DNA from 3 places in the Paenibacillus sp. GCM10027629 genome. Region 2 is predicted to be linked to each of the others. Evidence: riboswitches for the same ligand, from Rfam matches in the RefSeq annotation. Region 2 holds a riboswitch; each other region holds the start of a gene.
The links. Region 2 has a riboswitch for S-adenosylmethionine ahead of metA (homoserine O-acetyltransferase MetA). Riboswitches for the same ligand answer to the same signal wherever they lie in the genome.

Region 1: another riboswitch for S-adenosylmethionine. It lies ahead of ACFQZR_RS09725 (hypothetical protein); the one in region 2 lies ahead of metA (homoserine O-acetyltransferase MetA).
Region 3: another riboswitch for S-adenosylmethionine. It lies ahead of ACFQZR_RS09315 (methionine ABC transporter ATP-binding protein); the one in region 2 lies ahead of metA (homoserine O-acetyltransferase MetA).

The regions. Positions count from the first base shown of each region.
Region 1 is NZ_JBHTGZ010000009.1:110,526-117,954, forward strand. It holds gene ACFQZR_RS09710 (ABC transporter permease) at 1-499, shown strand, start outside; gene ACFQZR_RS09715 (macrolide family glycosyltransferase) at 588-1,781, opposite strand; partial or broken gene ACFQZR_RS09720 (DUF4303 domain-containing protein) at 2,051-2,355, shown strand; SAM riboswitch class I at 2,583-2,711, shown strand; gene ACFQZR_RS09725 (hypothetical protein) at 2,812-3,345, shown strand; gene ACFQZR_RS09730 (hypothetical protein) at 3,724-4,389, shown strand; gene ACFQZR_RS09735 (hypothetical protein) at 4,577-4,993, opposite strand; gene ACFQZR_RS09740 (hypothetical protein) at 5,132-5,431, opposite strand; gene ACFQZR_RS09745 (NUDIX domain-containing protein) at 5,936-6,103, opposite strand; gene ACFQZR_RS09750 (sensor histidine kinase) at 6,178-7,320, opposite strand; gene ACFQZR_RS09755 (response regulator transcription factor) at 7,317-7,429, opposite strand, start outside.
Region 2 is NZ_JBHTGZ010000012.1:633,131-640,559, forward strand. It holds gene mqnC (cyclic dehypoxanthinyl futalosine synthase) at 1-67, opposite strand, end outside; gene ACFQZR_RS23495 (EAL domain-containing protein) at 335-1,693, opposite strand; gene ACFQZR_RS23500 (aminotransferase class I/II-fold pyridoxal phosphate-dependent enzyme) at 1,784-2,953, opposite strand; gene ACFQZR_RS23505 (aminotransferase class I/II-fold pyridoxal phosphate-dependent enzyme) at 2,956-4,128, opposite strand; gene metA (homoserine O-acetyltransferase MetA) at 4,153-5,070, opposite strand; SAM riboswitch class I at 5,180-5,291, opposite strand; gene corA (magnesium/cobalt transporter CorA) at 5,676-6,611, shown strand; gene ACFQZR_RS23520 (HRDC domain-containing protein) at 6,713-7,429, opposite strand, start outside.
Region 3 is NZ_JBHTGZ010000009.1:30,749-38,177, forward strand. It holds gene ACFQZR_RS09295 (putative polysaccharide biosynthesis protein) at 1-264, shown strand, start outside; gene ACFQZR_RS09300 (thioredoxin family protein) at 298-648, shown strand; gene ACFQZR_RS09305 (COX15/CtaA family protein) at 813-1,733, shown strand; gene ACFQZR_RS09310 (Cthe_2314 family HEPN domain-containing protein) at 1,848-2,564, shown strand; SAM riboswitch class I at 2,638-2,771, shown strand; gene ACFQZR_RS09315 (methionine ABC transporter ATP-binding protein) at 2,878-3,897, shown strand; gene ACFQZR_RS09320 (methionine ABC transporter permease) at 3,894-4,574, shown strand; gene ACFQZR_RS09325 (MetQ/NlpA family ABC transporter substrate-binding protein) at 4,616-5,455, shown strand; gene ACFQZR_RS09330 (Ger(x)C family spore germination protein) at 5,564-6,694, opposite strand; gene ACFQZR_RS09335 (GerAB/ArcD/ProY family transporter) at 6,691-7,429, opposite strand, start outside.

The DNA.
Region 1 (7,429 bases), on a different contig from region 2:
GCCGCAGAAGGTGTATAAGCGTACATGGCTGAACGTACTTGGCAGGCGGATTCGTTTTCAGCAGGATTCTGCATACGATTATTTATATTTGAAAACATTGCTGCGTAGTGATGTGCTCGGCATGGTCATTCGTCTGACTGTGCTCGGCATGTTGATCTTATATTGGGTGCGTAGTTCGAATTGGGCACTTCCGCTCTATGCCTTCATGTTGTTGATCATAGGGACACAGCTGACCGCAATCAGGCGGTTCCATCGGTACTCGTTCTGGGCGTCGATCTATCCAATCCCTTATCATTTCCGTAAAAAGGCGGTTGTGAAGGTCGCACGGCGGACGCATCTTGCCCTCGCGTTCATCTTATGGCTGCCATTGCTGCTAACGAGTGGGGCATGGTCTATGGTCTTCGCTGCCCTAGTTGGTGGCATCGCGTTCGTATACTTCTTCCAGTGGGCTTGGTCCCAGAAGAAGTGGATGGAGCATGAGGATGATGAGGATTTGTAAGAGGTACATCTTTTGAGAAAATCGCTTTTCTTTCCCGATTGTAAGGGCAGGAAAAGCGATTTTTTCATGAGATAGATGGAGCAGTTGTTCATTGATTATAAAATTCGAATATCTCATCAGCAGCTTGATGATACCCCCCTGATTCTCGAAAGGATTCACCAATATTTGCTGCAGCATTCTTGAAAGATGAGAGGCTTAACATATGATCTACGGCTTCACGTAGTTGATTTGCAGTCAAGCTTTGCATTTGTAATTGAATGCCTGCTCCGATATTGGCGACTTGCCCCGCAATGATCGGCTGATCCGCGCTTTGTGGGATGACAATTAGCGGAACCCCGTAATAGAGACCTTCATGAGTACTGTTCATTCCACCATGTGTAATAAATACTTTCGTGTATTGCAGTACATCCGTTTGAGGAACATAATTTTTTACGATGAAGTTTTTAGGAATTTCCCCTAAATCAGATATTTGGGCTTTACTTCCAACAGACATAACAATCGTATGTTCCGTGTTCCCAAATGCCTCAAAACAAAGCTTATAGAAATCCATTGCTTGGTTAAAGACTGTACCCAGTGAAATGTAAATAGGGTTACTCCCCTGGATTGCAGTAAAGTCAAAGTTTTCTTGCGTTAATCGTGAAGAGATGGATGGACCTACAAATTTATAAGTTTGGTCGAATGCTTCTCCATCAGGTTGAAATTCTCTTGTTGTATATACGATTGTAAGTGGTGCAGGATTACAAAACACTTCGTACGGAGAATGGATCTCCACATCATATTTTTCCTTCACCATTGCCGTCAGGCTTTGAAATTTATAATTGATTGGTTTAACGATTTCCGCAGGGACTTCGGTAGAAAATTGTTCTAACATTTTATCGAATGAAGCTTCTGACTGCGCAAAAGAAGTACAAGAGTTGATTGCAGGAAGCTTAAGAATTTGAGCAAGTAATCGTCCACAACCAAACATGGAATCATGGATGATGTAATCAAAATGCTCTCCTTTGATCTGTTCAAGAACGCTTGGTATGACGATATCTGACGTAAGTAAAAGACCGTTAACTCTTTCGAGTAAATAATCTCTTCCACCTGAGATAAAGGCTTTAATAAATTTTTGATCGTCAAATGTTCGAACTGTTGCTCCTGTCTTCTCAATACGCTCCCGAAAAGCTTCTATACAAAAGTACACGACCTCTTCTCCACGGGAAATAAGCTCTTGTACCACTCCAATCGTTGGATTGATATGACCCTCTGATCCGCCATTAATAAATAACACACGCGCCATTTCTACCGCTCCTTAGGTATACTGTTCTCTAAATTGTGTAAGAGTAAGGGACACTATTCCATACCATCGCTCGAATCAAATAATCGCATCAAGTTTATCATAGAACAATACTTGAAAATCTCAAAACTTTAATCACCGTATTTTTTCGCTATAACGTTGGTTGGATTCAACTAGAAAGAAATAGGAGAGCCCACGGAAATACGAGGGACAAAGGAGAGAAATGGATTTGGATTTTCACGGCGGTAAACTCAACCGATAACTTGAACAACATGATTGCTGGCGATCCTGATGATGCAATTTATTATCGCTGGAGTCCAGGGGAATGGGATCATGAATTTGAAGGTGCTGAATATTTTGCGGAATATCTAATCTATTGTTTAACGAAGTGAAGGGTATGAAATCGGTGGAAAGCGTCAGACATTTTAAAGAGAAAGTATACGAGTGTTGCGTGGCAGCGCTTGATTCGCTGAACGAAGAAGGCTTTTTCTTCGATTTGAACGAATCTGGGGTACTGGTCTTTACTGTTTCGGATGCTACGAATGCTCTAGAAAGCTCGCTATTATGGCGCGTATAAACCCGGAAGGTTCCGTTCTCGGCGGGTAGGATAAGGCGATGGAAATCGATCTTCGGAAATAGGTTGTAACTTACCAAAAAGGATTTTGGGAATTTATAAAAAAATATCATTGTACAAAAATCGAAGATGGGGTTCAAACTTGGTTCCTCTCTGACCTCTTTTACGTCGAGGTACCTTGACATCAGAATGCTTTATAGTATTATAAAAATAATTGAATATGTTGAATTTTCTTATCAAGAGTAGGTGGAGGGACTAGCCCGATGAAACCCGGCAACCGACAAACCTTTGTTACCAAAGGAATGCACGGTGCTAATTCTTGCAGAAAAGCTGTACTAAGCGAATCTGGGAGATAAGAGCGAGGATATGACTTTGAATTCTTATGACCTTTCTCTGATTCTAGAGAAGGTCATTTTTGTTTTCATGAGCTAACTAAACATGTGTAAAGGTGTGATAAGGATGCCGATCACGATTCCTAACAATGAAACTGTCGAGTATCACCAAGATATTCATCCCCTTCGTATTGGTTTGCTAAATTTGAAAAAATCAGCGATTGGTCTTTCTTTTGAAAGTTCGCAGCAGTGTAAGATTACCCGAATAGAATGTTTTCGATTTGACAGTAAACATACAGAAAAGCTGCAACTTGGACATGGAACAGATGATATCTGCGGGCTAATTGCTATCTCCACAAATACAGGAGCAGTTGGCTTAAGGGAATTTGAGATCCCTTGTAACAGCCTGAGGTCCGATTTGACTATGTGGGCTGCTCTTTTCCAGCGAATTAAAGGTCTGACCTTGACGGAAAGCATGAAATATGCTCAATTAAAGCAAGAGGCATGGGGACCTGTGAGATTTGAATTAATTGAGTCCGCAATAATGGATATAATTGAAAAAAATGAATTAGCATTAATAAACAACAAGGATCAAAGATACTTCTACTTCTGGGATCGGGCATACATATTTAACCATACGCAAGCGTACATCTCTTTTTAAGAGATTAACAATCCTACCCGTAAGCGGAACAAAGAGCTGCAACACGGCTTCCCCAAAGCAGACCGACGGCCCGAAGATTCCGAGTGTCTGCTTTGGGGCTGAATTACAAAGATGGTTTGTTCAATCAAGCTAACGTTCTCCGTTAGTTTAACAATCTCACAGTCATCCCTTCATAATAATCGATCTTTCACGAAGAAAAACAACTGGAAGGAATTAGATGCCAGTACATAGAATAATATTAAATGGATCTATAGGAGGGATTACGTATGTTCAATAATGTCCTATATTGATATGCTTTCCATCAAGGAGGGATAACGTATGTTTAATAACAAACCCCGATTAACAAGCTAGATAACTTAATTAATAGGGGATGAATATATGGTAATCGCTAATAACATTATTAAGCACCATTTTGAAAATATTTATTTTATTACAGGTAGTGCCTGCGGTGGAAAAACGACCGTATCTAAGTTCCTTGCAAATAAATATGATTTAATTCTTTATAGTTGGGATGATCGGTTTGCAGAATATCAAGCAATAGCGCATCCTAATTACCAGCCTGCAATGAGCCAACGTTCGAATATTACTTCCTGGGAAGAATACTTTATGAGACCTGTAGAGGCGTTTGCTGATTGGTTAGCAAGTTCATTTAAGGAACAAACTAGCATGGCGACTGTCGACTTATTGAGGCTATCTGGCAATGTTGGTGGCAAAAAAATAATTGTAGATGGCTTTTTCACCGCGGACATATTAAAAGAAATAACAGACTACAGTCGGGTATTTTTCTTGCTTGCATCTGAAGAAGTCATACGTCATGATTATTTTAATCGTGAAGAAAAACGAGAAATGTTAGAGTGCATAAACGGACTGAAAAACCCAAATGCAGCTATTGAAAATACCTTTCATACAATGTTGTATAAGCAAGAAGAGCGTGATAAAGCTATTCGGGAAAGTGGTTTCAGATATAACACTAGAGATAATCTCAACACTAACCCATTGGATTTAATTCGGGAAGTCGAAGAACATTTCGGATTTGGTAGATAACATTAATTAATAACGATTCTAAAGCTTGGCAATTCGCCAGGCTTTTTCTAATTATCACATTACTTCTTATGGAGCATTCCTGCCAGTTAGCGCAACGCGGCTGCCGATCCATGCCGGCAGCCGCGTTTTAGTTATTTTATTAAGCTATCGTGTCCCGTTAGCTTAACCAAATTCAGGTATGACATCGCTATTGACTTACAGGTATTTCAAGCGTGGTTCTATCAGGGTATAATACAAATTCCCACACTTTTCCGTCATCTCCCTTGTAGAAGAAAGAATACATAAAAGCTTTTTCCTTCTGGAAGTTAATAAATAACTGGTTTACAACATTGCCATCGATTATATCTTCGTGGGCTACCACATCTAATCTTCGTTCATAGTTTGTGTCCTCATTGGTGGTATCATAAAGCCATAGTAGGCCACCATCTGCATCACCTGAGATATAGTCTTTTCCAAATCTTTTTTCTACTTCTGACTTCGAAAGACCAATTTCTGCTTTTTCCTTTACAAACTCTTTATCTAATGTTCTGGCTGATTCACCTGTGCAACCTGAAAATACAAAGATAACAACAAAGACTAGACAGGCAGTGAGTAACTTCCTCATAGTAGTCCTCCCCTGGCAAGAAATAATCCCATTTATGTTGACGCTATTAATACAGTTGCGTATAACTGCCCTCTGGTTGTGTAAATATAAAAAAAGGCTATCCTCTTAATGTGATGATGATGAAGATAGCCTTTTTTATTATTTTTTTATAAATGTCCCGTAGTCCGTTATTACCTGTCTGGTGCTATCAGTTATATCGTCTTCATTGTAAACAATTTCAGAGGAATTAAATTGTTTATTAGAAGCAGCAGTTCTTTCGAATACACCATATTTGGTATTAATACTTTCTACGGAGTTTAGTACGTTAGCAATTTCTTGCGAACTCATTTTTTTCTGAGGAGTAAACATTGCATTATTAGCAAATATAGTAGTTGCTAATACCCCGCTTACAACGATGACGCTAAAACATACCGCTATTAGTTTCTTTTTTTTATTCATGTGATCATTCCTTTAGTTAATGTAATCATTACCGGTTGGTAATGTTGCCCAATTACACCTCCCAAAATTTAACTTATATTCATTATTTAGACGAGCATATCATAATAATTGTTTCTTATAAAAAAAGACCGTTTGTTCCTCGTTCGCGAAATTATTAAACTATCCTGCCCGTTAGCGCAACGCGGCTGCCGATCCATGCCGGCAGCCGCGTCTTAGTTATTTATGAAGCTATAGTGTCCCGTTAGTTTAATCTCTCTTCTCTGTTCAATGTTTTATGCCTTAAGTAAAATCTAACTCTTTTAACTCTGGAACAACAAACTGAGGAATTATTCTGTAATTATCAAGTTGTTCTAAGCTGACCCACAGGTTAATAAATTCCTCCTCGTTACTTATAAATTCAGACTCATGAAGGTAAAGAGGGCTATTTGGGGGAAGAGTGACAAGTTAAAACAGTGCTATTTCATGGAGGTAAATCGTTGGATACGTAGAAAAGTTCTCGACAACTCATACAAGTCTTTTGTCAATAATAGGAACAGCGTACTCTTCGCAGATCTCCCTTTCAATTGTTTTGCTCGCATCTTCAAAATGCTCTGCTCTTCCCCCAGGTAAAAACCATCTTTCATTTTCTATTGATCTTTGTAATAGAATTTTGTTGTTGTGGATTGGCAGCATATGCACACCGGAACCCAGGGGCAATCGTAATGAGGAAGTCCTGCATGTTTCTGCGCCGGAGTTGTCAAATTTCTTTAAATCTCATTGCCTTTAGGTAGATATACGGTAAATATAGTACCTTCATCAGGCTGACTCGCAACGCGGATGAAACCGCCATGGGCTCTTACAAAATGATGGACGATGGATAATCCGAGCCCCGTACCGCCTGTATGCCGCGAGCGCGCTTCTTCTACCCGGTAAAATCGATCGAATAGGTGGGGCAACTCCTCCGCCGGTATTCCGATGCCGGTATCGATCACCGAGACACACGCAAAGATAGCTTTCCGGTCAACGACCCGGTCTTCGATTTTAACTGTAATCTTCCCTCCACGAGGCGTATAACGAATCGCATTGGTCAGCAAATTAATGAAAACCTGCGTGATCCGTCTCGCATCGACCATCATGGTAACCGGTCTTGAATTCGTACAGAGGCGAATATCCAATCCGTTTTCTTCCACTTCGTATCTCACGTCATCCACAATTCGTTCCAGGTGTGCAGACAGATCGAGCGGTTTGCGATCGAGCGACAACCGGCCCGCTTCGGCGAGCGATAAGACATGAAGGTCGTCCACAAGCTGGTTGAGCCGGATGACTTCGTCATGCAGCCGAAGCAGCATTTCCGGCGAGATATCATGACCGGCCTGCTGATAATTTTCCAGTTTAAGCTGCATAACGGACAGCGGCGTGCGAAGCTCGTGAGCGACATCAGCCACTAACCGTCTTCGGGCTTCTTCGGCTTCACGCAGGCGAAACGTCATATCATTGAACGTTTGGGCGACTTTTCCATACTCATCTTTCGTGTCTACAGGTACTTTGACTTTCAGGTCACCCTGCGCCACGCGCTCTATGGCGGCTATAAGCTTTTTGAGCGGGTGGGTCAGAACCCCCGATAACCAAAAACTGAAGATCAACCCAATCGCGCCAAAAAAGAGCAACCGCATGCCATGCGTAACTTGAAGCAGTGCGTCCAGCCGCGTGTTGCCAAGGAAATAAGATTTAAAGATTTCGAATTGCTCTTTGGGCGCGGAGCTCAAATAGTCGGTATAGATTTGTTCCCTTTGAAATTGATCGATCAAGTCGGCTGTGTAGACTTGCGTTGTCAGAGAGAAAGTGAAGCTTACAATGAGCACGAGCAGTACCATATAGGCAAATATTTTCATGCGGACCGTCATCTTCATGAACGTTCACCGAATCGGTAACCGAAACCGTATACCGTTTGAATATAACGGGGATTGGCCAGATCATCTTCCAGCTTGCGGCGAAGATTCCGGATATGGGAATCCATCG
Region 2 (7,429 bases):
TAATGCATTCTTCTACGTTGATGCGCTCACCTGCTGCAGCTTTATCCAATATGTGATCTACTGACATGTCTGCTCACTCCTTTGCTTCCCCATACTTGTAGATGTAGTTCAAAAAGACATCTTTTGATCACGATGTGTTTCAAGACATCGAATCTTGCGTTCACCCTCGAAGTCCGGTACTCATTTAGGTTTTGCCTAAACTCCGTTCCTCCTTCTTCGGGTTCTCACAACCTTCTCGGTGCTGAAAAGCCGTCTTTTTGAAATTTTTATTTTACTTTCCCCTAAAACACCTGTACTTTTTATCGTAACACATTTCACAAGGAAAAACAGCATCCTAAGATGCTGTTACCGAACGCAATCGATGTATTTTGTGTTTCATTTCATCGAGATAGAGTCGACCATGGCTTGGCATGAATCGTTCCGGCTTCGCAAAAAAGTACCCTTGCCCCATCTCAACATTGTGCCGCATTAGCACGCCTGCTTCTTCTTCTCGTTCGACCCCTTCAGCAATGACTTGGCATTGTATGTCATGCGCGAAGGACATGATCGCTTTGAGCATGGATTCCTTGGCGGCAACGCGATCAATTTCTTGAATGAGCGACTTATCAATTTTGATAATATCCGGAATGATCTCAAGAATAGATTGCAGACTAGAGAAGCCTGCACCTGCATCGTCAATCGCAACGCGAAATCCGAGACTGCGAAGCTTACGGATTACTTGCGAGCTGCTCACATAATCACGCATCAGATGTTGTTCCGTAATTTCGAAGATCACATGACTAGGGCTAATATTTTCTTTCTCAATATACCGTCTAATATTCCGTTCGAAGTGTGGGTGACTCAGCGTCACCGCTGTAATGTTAATAAAGACGGGACTCATGATGCCCCGACCCTTCATTTCTTCGAAGGCCTTCTGGATCACCACGAACTCCAACTCAGACAGCAATTGAACCCGATCCGCATAATCAAACAAGGCCTCTGGCGAGTGAAATATCGTATCGATCGGTCCCCGCGTGAGCACCTCATAACCGTATACTTCGCCCGTCTGGAGATTCAAGATCGGCTGCGTAAGAACCGTAATATCCTTGTATTCAATAATTTGACTTAATTGCTGCTTCAATGAATTGTACGGAATCGGCGCAAGCCCGGCTGCAAGCAGCCAGGCTTCTTGGACAGCGAGGTAGATCCCATGCTTCTCATCATCGATATCTGCAGGGAGCTGTGTCGCACCGCTAATAATCTGAACCGTTAAATCACTCTCTTGTAGTTCAAAATTCAGATCCGTCTGAATCGACTTCCCGATGAGAATGGCAAGCGCATCCGTCTCTTGCGCCAGGAATGGAATCGTCTCACGAATAAAAATGCCATAGACATTGGTCTGAATCATCTTGACCCCGATGAGCCTGGATGCATCGACATATTCAAGAATCGTATCCCGAAGAATATGTTCGAGGACCTTAGTCAGGTGCTGCATTGTATCTGAAGAATGCTGACGAATGAATTGATCAAATTGATGGACACTTAGTAGAATGAGCGAGCATATATGGCCCTGTCGACGGGCCTTACGAACCTGATGAATAACGGGATCCCTCAGCTTAAAGCTCGGTGGCAGAATATTCATGGAACGGTTCGTTCGAGATAACATACAGATGTTCTTCAATCGTTTGATCGATTCATCAAAAAAGGTACCCATACTACGCTCTTATGCCCCCTCGCATCCAGACGTTCTTATTGTCACTATTCTATCACAGCGTAACAAAATATAACAATATTTACCTTATCGTTACACGTCTCGCAGGGCGTTCGATAAATCATCAATCAAATCGTCAACATGCTCAAGCCCTACCGAATAACGAAGCAATCCGTCTGTAATTCCCTTCTCTAGACGAACTTCTCGAGGCATGGAGGCATGAGACATCATGGCTGGGTACGATAAAATGCTCTCTACAGCGCCAAGGCTGACGGCTACGAGCGGGATTTTTACTTTACTGAGCACTTGCTTCGCCCGTTCACCGGAACCGACATCAAATGATACAACTGCGCCATAACCCGTGGACTGTTGTTCATGAATTACACGGCCAGGATGATTCGCTAGGCCTGGATAGTATACCTTCGCAATCGAAGGTTCTTGTTCCAGCCATGCCGCCAGCTTCTTCGCACTCTGCTCCGAATGCGCCATACGCGCTTCAAGCGTCTTCATGCCGCGCATGAGGAGCCAGCTTTCTTGCGTACTAAGCACCGCTCCCATCCCATTCTGCAAATATTTAACTTGGCGGGCAAGCTCTTCTGTAGCTGTGACAGCTAGTCCAGCAAGCACATCACTGTGACCGCCTAAGAACTTCGTCGCACTATGCAGTACAAGGTCCACACCAAGCTCAATAGGACGTTGATGATACGGTGTCATAAACGTATTATCCAGCATCGTTAGGAGGCCGTGTTCCTTCGCCCATGAAGTGACAGCGGCAATATCGGTAATTTTGAGCGTCGGATTTGACGGTGTCTCCATAAATACAGCTTTTGTATTCGGCTTCAGAGCGCTCTTCACTTGATCGAGATCCGTCATATCGACGAACGTCGTCTCAATGTTCATCCGACTTAGGATGGTCGTTAGGAAACGATAGGTCCCCCCGTACACATCTTCCGTCACGATCACATGATCTCCTGCGGATAACAACATGAAAGCGGTAGAGATCGCTGACATCCCGGACGGGAAAGCATACCCATTCGTTCCGCCCTCAAGCAAGGCGATATAGTCTTCTAGCGCTTGGCGTGTCGGATTCCCCGAACGGGAATAGTCATACGTCGGCGGATTGAAGATATCATGATGGTGGAAAGTTGATGCTTGATAAATCGGGACACTGGAAGCACCCGTCGTCTCGTCGATTTCACTTCCGAAATGAATCAACTTCGTTGCAAATTTACGATTCCGTTCTGATCCTTCTGCATGTGCCACGACTATGCCCCCTCGATCTCTTGTCTTGCAAGCTCAATTGCACGGCCTAAATCCGCAATAATATCATCGGCATGCTCAATCCCCACGGAGAAGCGCAGGAGACGATCGTCTACACCGACCTTCTCACGAATTTCAATCGGAATATCCGCATGGGTCTGCACGGCTGGATACGTCATCAACGACTCTACTCCGCCAAGGCTCTCGGCAAAAGCAATCAATTGAATATGACGTAATATCGGCTCAATATATTTTGCTTCCTTCATTTTGAAGGAGAAAATGCCCGTATTGCCTGAGGCTTGCTTCTTCTGAATTTCATAGCCCGGATGTCCCGGCAGACCTGGGAAATAGACTTGATCAACAAGCGGATGCTCCTGCAAATACGTAGCAACCCGTGTCGCATTATATTCATGACGCTCCATCCGCAGCGCTAATGTTTTCATGCCGCGCATTAACTGATAGCTGTCACTTGGACTCAGTACAGCACCAATCGAATTGTGCAGGAATCCTGTATACTCTGATAGCTCCTTGCCTTTCGTAATGATCAGTCCGGCGAGCACATCATTATGTCCGCCCAAATATTTCGTCGCACTGTGCACCACAATATCTGCACCTAGCTCAATCGGACGTTGCAAGAATGGTGTTAACAAGGTGTTATCGACAATCGATAACAAATTTTTTCGCTTCGCCCATGCCGCTACAGCTTCAATATCTGTGATCATCATCAGTGGATTCGTTGGTGTCTCGATAATAACCGCCTTCGTATTCGGCTGTGCCACTTCTTCCAGGGCATCGAAATCATTTGTATCCACATAAGAAGCTGTCACGCCAAAGCGCGACATAATTTTCTCGATTAACCGGTAAGTACCCCCGTATAGATCCAGCGAGACGATCAGATGATCGCCTTGACCGAACATGGCAAATACGGTCTGAAGCGCCGCCATTCCAGAGCTACAGGCAAACGCTGCATCGCCGCTCTCGAGTTTAGCTACCGCTTCTTCCAAGACGCTGCGCGTCGGATTCTTCGTCCGAATATAATCGAATCCCGTGCTCTGTCCTAGCTTCGGATGACGAAACGCAGTTGCTTGATATATAGGATAATTAATCGCTCCCGTAACAGGTTCCTGCACAGAACCAATCTGTGCGAGACGACTTTCAATTTTCAAATCTTCTGACATGTCTAGATATCCTCCTCTGTCCTATTAAATGCCTGCGCCAAGGTCAAATGGTGTCTCTTGATATACATAGTAATTCAGCCAATTAGAGAATAATAAGTTGGCATGCGCACGCCATAGCGATAAAGGCACCCGTGATGGATCATCCTTCGGATAGTAGTTCTTCGGAATTTCGACATCAAGTCCTTTGGCAACATCACGGTCATACTCCCATTTTAATGTAAGCGGGTCATACTCGGAATGGCCTGTCACGAAAATTTGCTTGCCGTCTTTGGTCGCAACGATATAGATTCCTGATTCTTCGGATTCCGATAAAATCTCTAGGTTCTCATTAAGCTCGATATCTTCACGTCTTACCTCGGTATGACGGGATTGTGGTACGTAGAACTGCTCGTCGAATCCACGCAATAAGCTGATATTCGGCGTTGTAATCACATGCGGGTATACGCCAAAACACTTCTCTTCCAAAGAATATTTGGGTACGCCAAAGTGATAATACAGACCTGCTTGGGAGGCCCAACAGATATGCATGGTTGATGTTACGTTCGTCTTACTCCATTCGAAGATTTGTTCAAGCTCTTCCCAATAGTTCACTTCTTCGAACTCCATTTGTTCGACAGGCGCTCCCGTTACGATCATGCCGTCAAACCGGCGATGGCGAATATCTTCAAAGGTATGGTAGAACGTCTCGAGATGCTCTGCCGATGTATTTTTCGACGTATGGGATTTGGGATGAAGAAGAACCACCTCGACCTGCAGCGGGGTATTCCCGATGAGGCGCAGCAGCTGTGTCTCTGTCGTTTCCTTCGTTGGCATCAAATTTAAGATCACAATCTGAAGCGGACGAATGTCTTGATGGTATGCAACACTCTCATCCATCACAAAAATATTCTCATTAGTTAATATTTCTTTCGCTGGCAATGCATCTGGAATTTTAATCGGCATGCGTCATTCACTCCTTTGTGGGATTCTTAAACCATTTGATGGGGTATTGCTCGGAGGGTACAAAAAAAGGCCTCCACAGAGAAGGCCTACGTTAATATATCCGGCGCTTCTCTTATCTCTCAGCAACGAAATCCATTCGTTTCCGCAAGAATTAGCACCGTGCTTTTCAGTCGGTTGCCGGGTATCATCGGGCTAGTCCCTCCACCTACTCTTGATAAGAATTTAGCAAAACCTTATTTGGTTTTTTTTACATAACCCTACTTTAATCCAATTTGAAACAGACGTCAATACACTTCCATCAGCTTCATCCATCCCATGCTGAGGAACGCACCATTCTTCGGTCCGCGCCATATTCTACATTAACTTGGTTCACCGTTTTTTTCATTGCTTGTAAGATATAAGCGCGTTATACTAAGACGAGTGTTCCAAGAGATGAAACATAAAGTAGAGGTGAGTAAGGATGGAAGGCGACCCTATACCGCAGAGGACAATGTCACATATACAACTAAATAGGAATGAAATCTGTCGGTTGTGCCTGAAATCTGTGTAACAACGCATCTTTTGGCCTGCCTTCTGGTTTCATTCGGGAAGAGGAGTGAAATCAGATGAAAATCCGGTTGGTACAAGAAGGTGTGTTCACCGTCATCGAAGATATTAACCAAACGATCATCCCGCCAGAGAACGGCTTCTACTGGATTGATGCAGATGTTGAAGATCTGATCGTCCTGCAGCCGTTATTCACGTTGCATGATTTGGCCGTGGAGGACTGCCTCAGTGAAGAGGAACAACGTCCGAAGATCGAAATTTATGAAGGACATTATTTTATCGTTATTAACAGCATTCGATTTGATGATGAGGAGATTTTCCTACGCGCCCTAAGCATGTTCCTGGGCAAACATTATATTATTACGGTAACGAAGCAGAAGATCAATGAGCTCCGCACAGTGAAACCTATTCTGTGGGAACAGGAAGTCAATCGACCTGATAACTTCTTATATCATTTGGTCGACCTTGTCGTCGACAGCTATTTCTCTGTCGGAGATCGCATCGAAGACCGCATTGAACATCTCGAAGAAGATATCGTGCTTCATACGAAGAAGACCCATTTGAACGAAATTATCGGTCTGCGAAGCGAAATCCTGTGGCTCAAGAAGGTTCTTGGACCGCAGAAAGACGTGATCGCGACCTTAAATAAGAAAGATCTGCGTCTTATCGACGATCAGCTGCAGAAATACTTCAGCGACATCTATGAGAATGCCGTCAAAATATCCGAGACCTTCGACACGTTCCGCGACCTGATGGCCAACTTACGAGAAGCTTATCAGTCCAGCGTCGCGAACCGAGCGAATGAGATCATGAGAGTCTTCACGGCGCTGACGACCATCTTCATGCCGATGACGATCATCACAGGGATCTACGGGATGAACTTCACCCACATTCCTGAGCTTAATTGGGATTACGGATATTACATTGTTTTAGGGGCGATGCTCTGCCTCGGATTCGGGATGTATTTCCTATTCAAGAAAAAAAACTGGCTATAACAACTTCTTGGTGCTGATAAGTCGATTTTTCTAACATAATTAATGCAGGACTTGATCTGAACTGCTGCGCTTAGCAGTGTAGATCAAGTCCTGTTTTTCATTTATCCTGCCTGACGTTGTTGATTGTCTATCTCCCGCTGACGCCGATAACGAATACGAACCAACCGAATACGCTCGTAATACATGGCCGCTTGCTCTCCTTGCAGCCCCGTATCCCCATAGACCTCGAGCAAGATCGGCTTCAAATATCGATACCCATCGCGCTCAATAGCCGACCATATGGCGGCCTGCTCCTCTAGAGGCACCTGCTGGAGCTCTTCTTCGATCAGACGCTCGATATCATACCCTTCCCGATCAAGACTTTCGAGCGCAATCAGAATATTCCGACGCGACATGCTGCAATACTGCTCCAGATCTGTGATGGAACAACCCTGCTGAATTCCTTCCAGCAAACGTTTCTGTTCTGCAAGCCGATCCATTTCCTGCTTATATTTTTGTTCTTTTTGCTTATACAGCCATTGGGCATATTCTTCCCGAGTCACCTGTTCTTTGACCCAATCCAGCGGAAACACTGTCGTTCGTTCAGTATCTTGAAGCAAGCTTACGATCTCCTCGCCATAGAGGTTCACCTTGTTCTCTCCGAAGCCAGGCAGTTGAAGTAACTCCTCCATCGTCTGCGGTACATAGACGCTGAGTAGGCGCAGCATACGGTTCGTCGCAATGAAATAAGGAGCCTTCTTGTCAGCAGTGGCGCGAGATCTACGCCATTGACTTAACATGGCATATAACGATTCATTCGGATATAAATCGCTATAGCA
Region 3 (7,429 bases), on a different contig from region 2:
ACGGTCATTGCACTAGCAGGTATTGGTTATCTTATCGAATGGGCAGGTAATCAATTAACTCATGTTATGCATGCGCGTATCGCGTATTTCATCTCATCCAGTTTAGTCGGATTGGTGTTGATTGTACTCTATCCCGTGATGCTGGTCGTGTTCCGTGTCGTTACGCAGCAGGAGCTTAGCAGTTATCCGCGTCCGCTTCGCAAGGTATTCCAGCCATTGATGCGATTGCAGCGTGGACAAGCCGTTCAATCTTCAGATTCCTAATGGAGTTCAATTCCCTATGAAGGAGTGTTCACAATGGAGAAATTAACGTCAGAAGCGCAATTTAACGAGGTCATCGCCTCGTCCAAACCAACGATCGGTGTATTTAAAGCCGTATGGTGCAAGGACTGTCATTTTATCGATCCATTTATGCCGGAGGTTGAAGCGAAGTATGCCGATCAACTCACCTTCGTTCATATTGACCGCGATGAATTACCGGACTTGTGCGAGCGATATAACATTCTCGGGATTCCGAGTTTTATCGCCTATGTAGATGGCCAAGAGCTGATTCGGTTCGTAAGTAAGCTGCGTAAGACACGTGAAGAGATTGAAGAATTCTTGGATCGTGCAATCGCCGTCGCAAATACCGTAAAGAAATCCAAATAAGTTCGAACAAGCCATGTCATCTCACGATGATGTGGCTTTTTTTATATCCTTTTTTGTCCATTTACAATGTGTTTTGTCACAATTCCGCCTTCGTTTTCAACTTGAAATCAGGTATAATGAGAAATGGTGAAATTTACTTCTTGAGAGAGTAAGTGGGTGAAGGATTGAGAGCGAATACTTTAAAGTGGCTTGCTTATATCACTTGTATCGGGATGATGCTGGTTCTCTTGAATGGTGCATTAGTCACGAAGACGGGTTCCGGTCAGGGATGTGGCGCGGAATGGCCGCTGTGCAATGGCAAATTTGTGCCTGCCTATACGATCACTTCAATGATTGAATATTCGCACCGTGCTGTGAGCGGACTTGTAGGAATTCTTGTGCTAGTCTTGTTCATCGCGGTATGGCGTCATGTGAAAGAACGTAAAGATGCTTGGTGGTATGCTTTGATCGCATTTTTATTTACATTTATTCAAGCCATTATGGGTGCGCTTGCCGTCGTGCTTGGACAAGTTCCAGCCGTCATGGCACTGCATTACGGATTTTCGCTTATCGCTTTTGCAGGGACACTGCTGCTCTCGATTGTCTTGAACAAGTGGAGCCGGGGGTTGGATGACAATGCGCCATCCGATGTGTACGTATCCGGCAGATTCCGAACAGCGACATGGATTGTGACGTTATATGCCTATGTCGTTGTCTATATTGGTGCATTTGTACGGCATACGGAAGCCTATGGTGGCTGCCAAGGCTGGCCGCTCTGTAATGGAGAGATTATTCCAGAACTTCATGGAACGACACTGATTGCCTTTATTCATCGTGTTGCAGCACTCATCCTATTCATCGCTGTAGCGACGCTAGCGCATTTCGCATATCACAATCATAAGCAAATTCGTGAGTTACGGATTATAGGTGTTTGTGCTCTAATCTTATGTGCTGCACAAATTCTGAGCGGGGCATGGGTTGTATTCACGTTAGGGGATGAGAATGCGGGCTTGTTCGCGGGCTTGTTCCATACTGTACTCATTGCAGGTCTGTTCGGCGTGTTGTGTTATATGAGTGTCAGGGTATGGCAAATGGGCAAACGATAAAATCGGATATACTAAAATGAAACGAAAGTTGTCGAGCATGTGAAGTTCGAGAACTTTTTGTTTTACTCGGGATACATATCATTATTTATCAATCATCAAGGGAGTGTGAACGATATGCTGCGAATCTTGTTAGGACTGCCTCCTCGCGCGGAGCTCGCTGAAATGCAAGGTGCTGTCGAGGCCATGCAGCATGTGTTGCGTCGGCTTCAGAAACGTATCTCTGAGGGACATGATCCCGAGCATATTTGGCGTAAACATGAGATTTGGACGAAAGGTCTGATCGAATCCTTAGATGAGTTGGAGCAGAGTGTTTTCTTAGCGGGCCATTTTGCGGATCGCGTTCGGAATTCGTATCAAGATGAAATGTCGCAGCAAGAAAATACGGATTATCACAGGCATGTCTATTTCTATAAGGACGGATTTATTCGGGTATTCTCGATATTGGATAAGCTGGGTACATTGATGAATGACCTCTTTGAACTCCATACCGAACGAGCCAAAGCTCATTTTTCTTTTTTTACCGTCTTGCGGCAATTTCGATATTTGGGTGTGCATTTGGCACTCATGGATAAGCTAAATACATTGAAGGAACAATATAATGAGCCGCTTCGCCATCTTCGCAAATGGCGTAATATCGAAATTCATTACATGAATATGGAGATGCAGGACGATCTTAATCAACGAGATCAGACACTCGATGGCAAGATTAAACTGGAGGATATTCAGCAACGTCAAAATGACCTGGAGCTCGGTTATCGAATGGCCTGTGATACCTTGCAAGCAGCGTTCGAATATATCGAAATAATGCTGCGTAACAAGTATCAACGATAATTGGAATTTTTTTCTGTTTGACATTTAATTGCATCAACACTATACTCAATTTAAATTTAATACAAACGATACTTTCTTATCGAGAGCGGCGGAGGGACAGGCCCTGTGAAGCCCGGCAACCGATTCCAGATCCAGTGATTATACGGATATGGAGTGTCATGGTGCTAAATCCTTCAGAATTCATGTCAGAATTCTGGTAGATGAGAAGAGGACTATGATGACTTGTCAGCCCTTTTCCGTTGTGCCGGAAAAGGGCTTTTTTGACCACAAAAAGTTTTTCTCATTACTCGATCAGAAACGAGAGGGGACAATCATGATACAGCTTAAACAACTGTCGAAGACCTACGGCAGTAAGCATAAACAGACCGTTGCGCTTTCAGACATCAATGTAACCATTGATCGAGGCGAAATTTTCGGAATCATTGGACATTCGGGTGCGGGCAAGAGTACGCTGCTGCGCAGTATCAATCTGCTCGAACGCCCAACGGCAGGTGAAGTGTGGATTGGCGACACTAATCTTACGGCTTTGTCGGATGTAGATCTGCAAGGACAGCGTCGCAAGATCGGAATGATCTTTCAGCATTTCAATTTATTATCGTCTGCCACCATTTTTGATAACATTGCCTTTCCGCTGCGGTTAGTACGGACACCCAAAGCAGAAGTCGAACAGAAGGTGGACAACCTTCTGAAACTTGTCGGTCTAGAAGAGCACCGGAATAAATATCCATCACAGCTGTCCGGTGGACAGAAGCAGCGTGTGGGTATCGCTCGTGCGCTAGCGAATGATCCCGAGGTGCTCTTGTGCGATGAGGCTACATCCGCGCTAGACCCGCAGACGACGCAATCGATTCTACGATTGCTGCTCGATATTAATAAACAATTCGGCATTACGATCGTGCTCATTACACATGAGATGCACGTCATTCAGACGATTTGCGATACGGTAGCAGTTATCCATGATGGCCGCATTGTAGAGCAAGGACCTGTGACCGAAGTCTTCTTGAAGCCTCAGCATGCAGTTACCCGAGATTTTATTCGGGAAGAAAATGAGAGCGCGGAGCTGCTAGACCGTCTAATTGCTTCGTTACCATCGAATGATCATACCGAGGTCGTGAAGATTAACTTCTTAGGGACATCAACGTATCAACCGATTCTATCTGAGGCTGTTCAGTCGACAGGCGTCTCCTTTGCGATTCTACAAGGGACGATTGCCACGATGAAAGACACGCCGTATGGTCAGCTCATCGTGCGCTTTGAAGGGGATAAAGAAGCGATTGCGAAGACATATGAGATGTTGCGCACACAGGTACATGAATTGGAGGTGATCGGATGATACTCCTATCTACGGGGTTTGATTTCTCGAAAATCTATTGGTCCGAAATTTGGACGGCAACGTGGGACACGCTGCGCATGTTGTTCTTCTCTGGGATATTCACATTTATTATCGGGCTTCCGATCGGCATCCTGCTATTCATGACCGCAAGAGGAAATACGGTTTGGAGCCGGATGCTCTATCGGGTGATTTCGTTCATCGTCAATATTTTGCGTTCCGTGCCTTTCGTCATTCTGATGATTTCGATTATCCCTTTGACGAAATTAATTGTTGGGACTTCGATCGGTGTACTTGGTTCCATTCCCCCGCTCGTACTCGCAGCGGCTCCGTTCTTCGCCAGACTCGTGGAGACCTCGCTTCGTGAGGTGGATCGCGGGGTGATCGAAGCGGCTGAATCGATGGGAGCTTCAAAAGGACAGATCGTGGGTAAAGTATTACTGCCAGAATCCATGCCGAGTCTGATTGCGGGTATCACCATCACGATTGTAACGTTAGTCTCCTACACGGCGATGTCCGGATTGATTGGGGGCGGCGGTCTTGGGGATTTGGCCATTCGATATGGCTATCAACGGTATGAGATGGAGATTATGGTCGTTGCCGTCATCTTAATGATTATTATCGTTCAGTTGATCCAAGTGCTTGGTGATATTCTTGTTAAGCGGTTTTCTAGAAAATAATATAGATGCAATAAATTCACATTATCATGGGGGGATTTACAATGAAAAAATGGTTGATCACATTAACAGCAGTACTCGCGTTTGCGGTGATTGCAGCAGGTTGCGGCGAGAAGAACAGTGCAAGCAGCGGTGAGGAGAGCAACGGAAGCAAGCAAGAGACGACGACACTAACAGTCGGAGCGACAGCTGTACCGCATGCTGAAATTCTGAACTTCTTGAAGCCAATGTTGGAGAAGGAAGGCGTTACGCTTGAAGTGAAGGAATTTACGGATTACGTACAGCCGAACGTGCAAGTGTTCGAGAAGCAGCTTGATGCGAACTTCTTCCAGCATCAGCCGTACTTGGATCAAATGAATAAGGATCGCAACATGGATCTTGTCAGCGTGGTAGGCGTCCATCTTGAACCGATCGGCGCATACTCCAAAAAGATCAAATCGGTTGACGAATTGAAAGATGGCGCAACCATTGCTATCCCGAACGATGCTTCGAACGGCGCGCGCGCTTTGTTGTTATTGCAAAAACAAGGGTTAATTGAGCTCGCCGAAGGCAAAGTAGCGGACGCAACGATCCGCGATATTACGAAAAACCCGAAAAATTTGAATTTTAAAGAGCTAGAAGCAGCAATGCTTCCACGTGTCCTTGATGAATTCGATGCTGCAATTATTAATACGAACTATGCGCTGCAAGCAGAGCTGTCACCGACGAAGGATTCGCTCTTTATTGAAGGAAGCGACTCCCCATACACGAATATCCTTGTTGCTCGTCCAGACAACAAAGACTCCGATGCGATGAAGAAGCTGGCAGCAGCCCTTCATTCGCCAGAACTGAAGAAATTCATTGCAGAGAAATATGGTGAAGCAGTATTGCCGGCATTTGAATAATTACGAAATAAGAGAGGCTGACATCTGTACATACAGGTGTCAGCTTTTTCGTAAGAGCGATCATTAGGAACAGCCCATTCTGATGAAGAATGGGCTGGTTTTCGTCGCTCATTGCAGAACACCACTATCGGTCATTTCCATCTTCACGGTTACCTTAATTTCCGCTTCGGATAATGCTTTCCCCCAGTCATCTTGAACCTTCTTCCAAGCATGGTACTGGTAGGCTTGCGCAAAGATGCCAAGCCCGAACGGGTCAATCCGATTCTTCTGAATTTTATGGATCAGCGCTGTAAGATCTCGCTCTAATATTGACTCTATTTGCTGCTGCAACTGCTGCTCATGCGCGAGCATTCGGAAAGGAAAGGTCCGCTCCGTTAAGCGCGTACGCATCTTAAACCGAATATCGAAGCCGAATTTACCGCCCTGATACGTTGTCCAAATATGCGCTTTGGACTTCAGAATGTCGATGCTGAGTTTACTCTTTACAATCGGATTCGGCGGACCCGTTTGAAGCTCCTTTGCCGTCATTGTATACGATGCGATATGGCTAATATCCCTTTGCAATATCCGAAGGAGTATGGTTTCTTGCAGGTTGAGGCTCGTTACATATTTTCCTTGCTCATTAAGCAATGCCGCGCCCATCGCGATCAGATCACGATCTTTTCGAAGCAGCGGAAGCGAAGGGGTCATGCTCTTATCATACATTTGGCGATGAAATTCCTGCAGCGTTGTATCTAGTGTCGCGTTTTTATGGGCCGTAGAAGTGATTAATTTAACGAGGAGCATCGGTAACGGCGGTTTGTCCTCAGGATGGAAATGGGTAATTTCGGCTACAGGTCCATCTACAACGATGACATATGAAGTAACCGTTGTCTCTGCATTGCGGAAGAGAGGATCAAGAAGGGAGAACCAATTCTCTTGTTCCAAAAGCTTTTTGCCGATCAAGATGGATTGGATTTTTCCGGCGCTGGGAATCCCTGTGGATATTGTGTCAAAATCAATTTTGCTCCGCCGAACAGAGATTGGTCTAATATCATAGAATTCCTCGGTTTTTTTCTTCGCATCCTTATTGAATACTGGGCTGGAAGCATAGACCAAGAATCGGTTGTCTTCATCCACGTCTAATCCAAGCATGAGCGTGAGAGTAGCATCTTCCAAGTACATTTTGTCGTAGCATCCAGGTAAGACGCCTAGTAGGACGAAGATGAGGCATAGGTGCCGCCAGTGTTGAGATTTCAAGCGGAATCCCCTCCCTGACTTTGGTGAAATCCGGCGTATATTTTGGCATAAATCCATAAGCAAACAGGAAAGACGTAGGCAATGATGCTCCCAACGATACTAAGCGTTTTCATGATCTGAGTAACCTGACTTTGCGAGAGGGCCAGCATCATAGATAATGCTATGGGAAGAATCAGGATCAGCCCCGTTACAAGGCTTGGATTCGATGAAGGCATCAGACGTTTTACACCGTATACGGCTATGGACATATAGACGATCCAGGTTACCGAGATAACGATCATATACATCGCGAGGAAGATGATATCCCATCGATCCAGGAACTGTACCCGGATGACTTTCAACAGACTTAGCGTCGGCCATGTATATTGCAGAATCTCCAAGGAGCTGAAGTAAGCTAAGCAGACCACGGTGGTTAGGCCGTAGAAGCACATGGTTAACGTATTCGCAACGATAACGGCTGAGGCGGCGTTCTGCTTCTTCATGAGAAATGGATAGAGAACGAACGAGATTTCGAATCCAAGGAAGGATAAGAGCGTCAGCTTCGTTGCAGATAGAATGGGTAGCCAGCCTTCTTTGATTATGGGTAGCAGATACAACCAATGACTATGATTCACAGGAAAAACAAGCAGCACAATAATCCACAGAGAGAAGTAGAAAATGATTTCTGCATACCTTCCAATCATGGTAAGTCCGTGCCGAACAATCATATAGGTTGGAATCGATAAGAGAAGCATG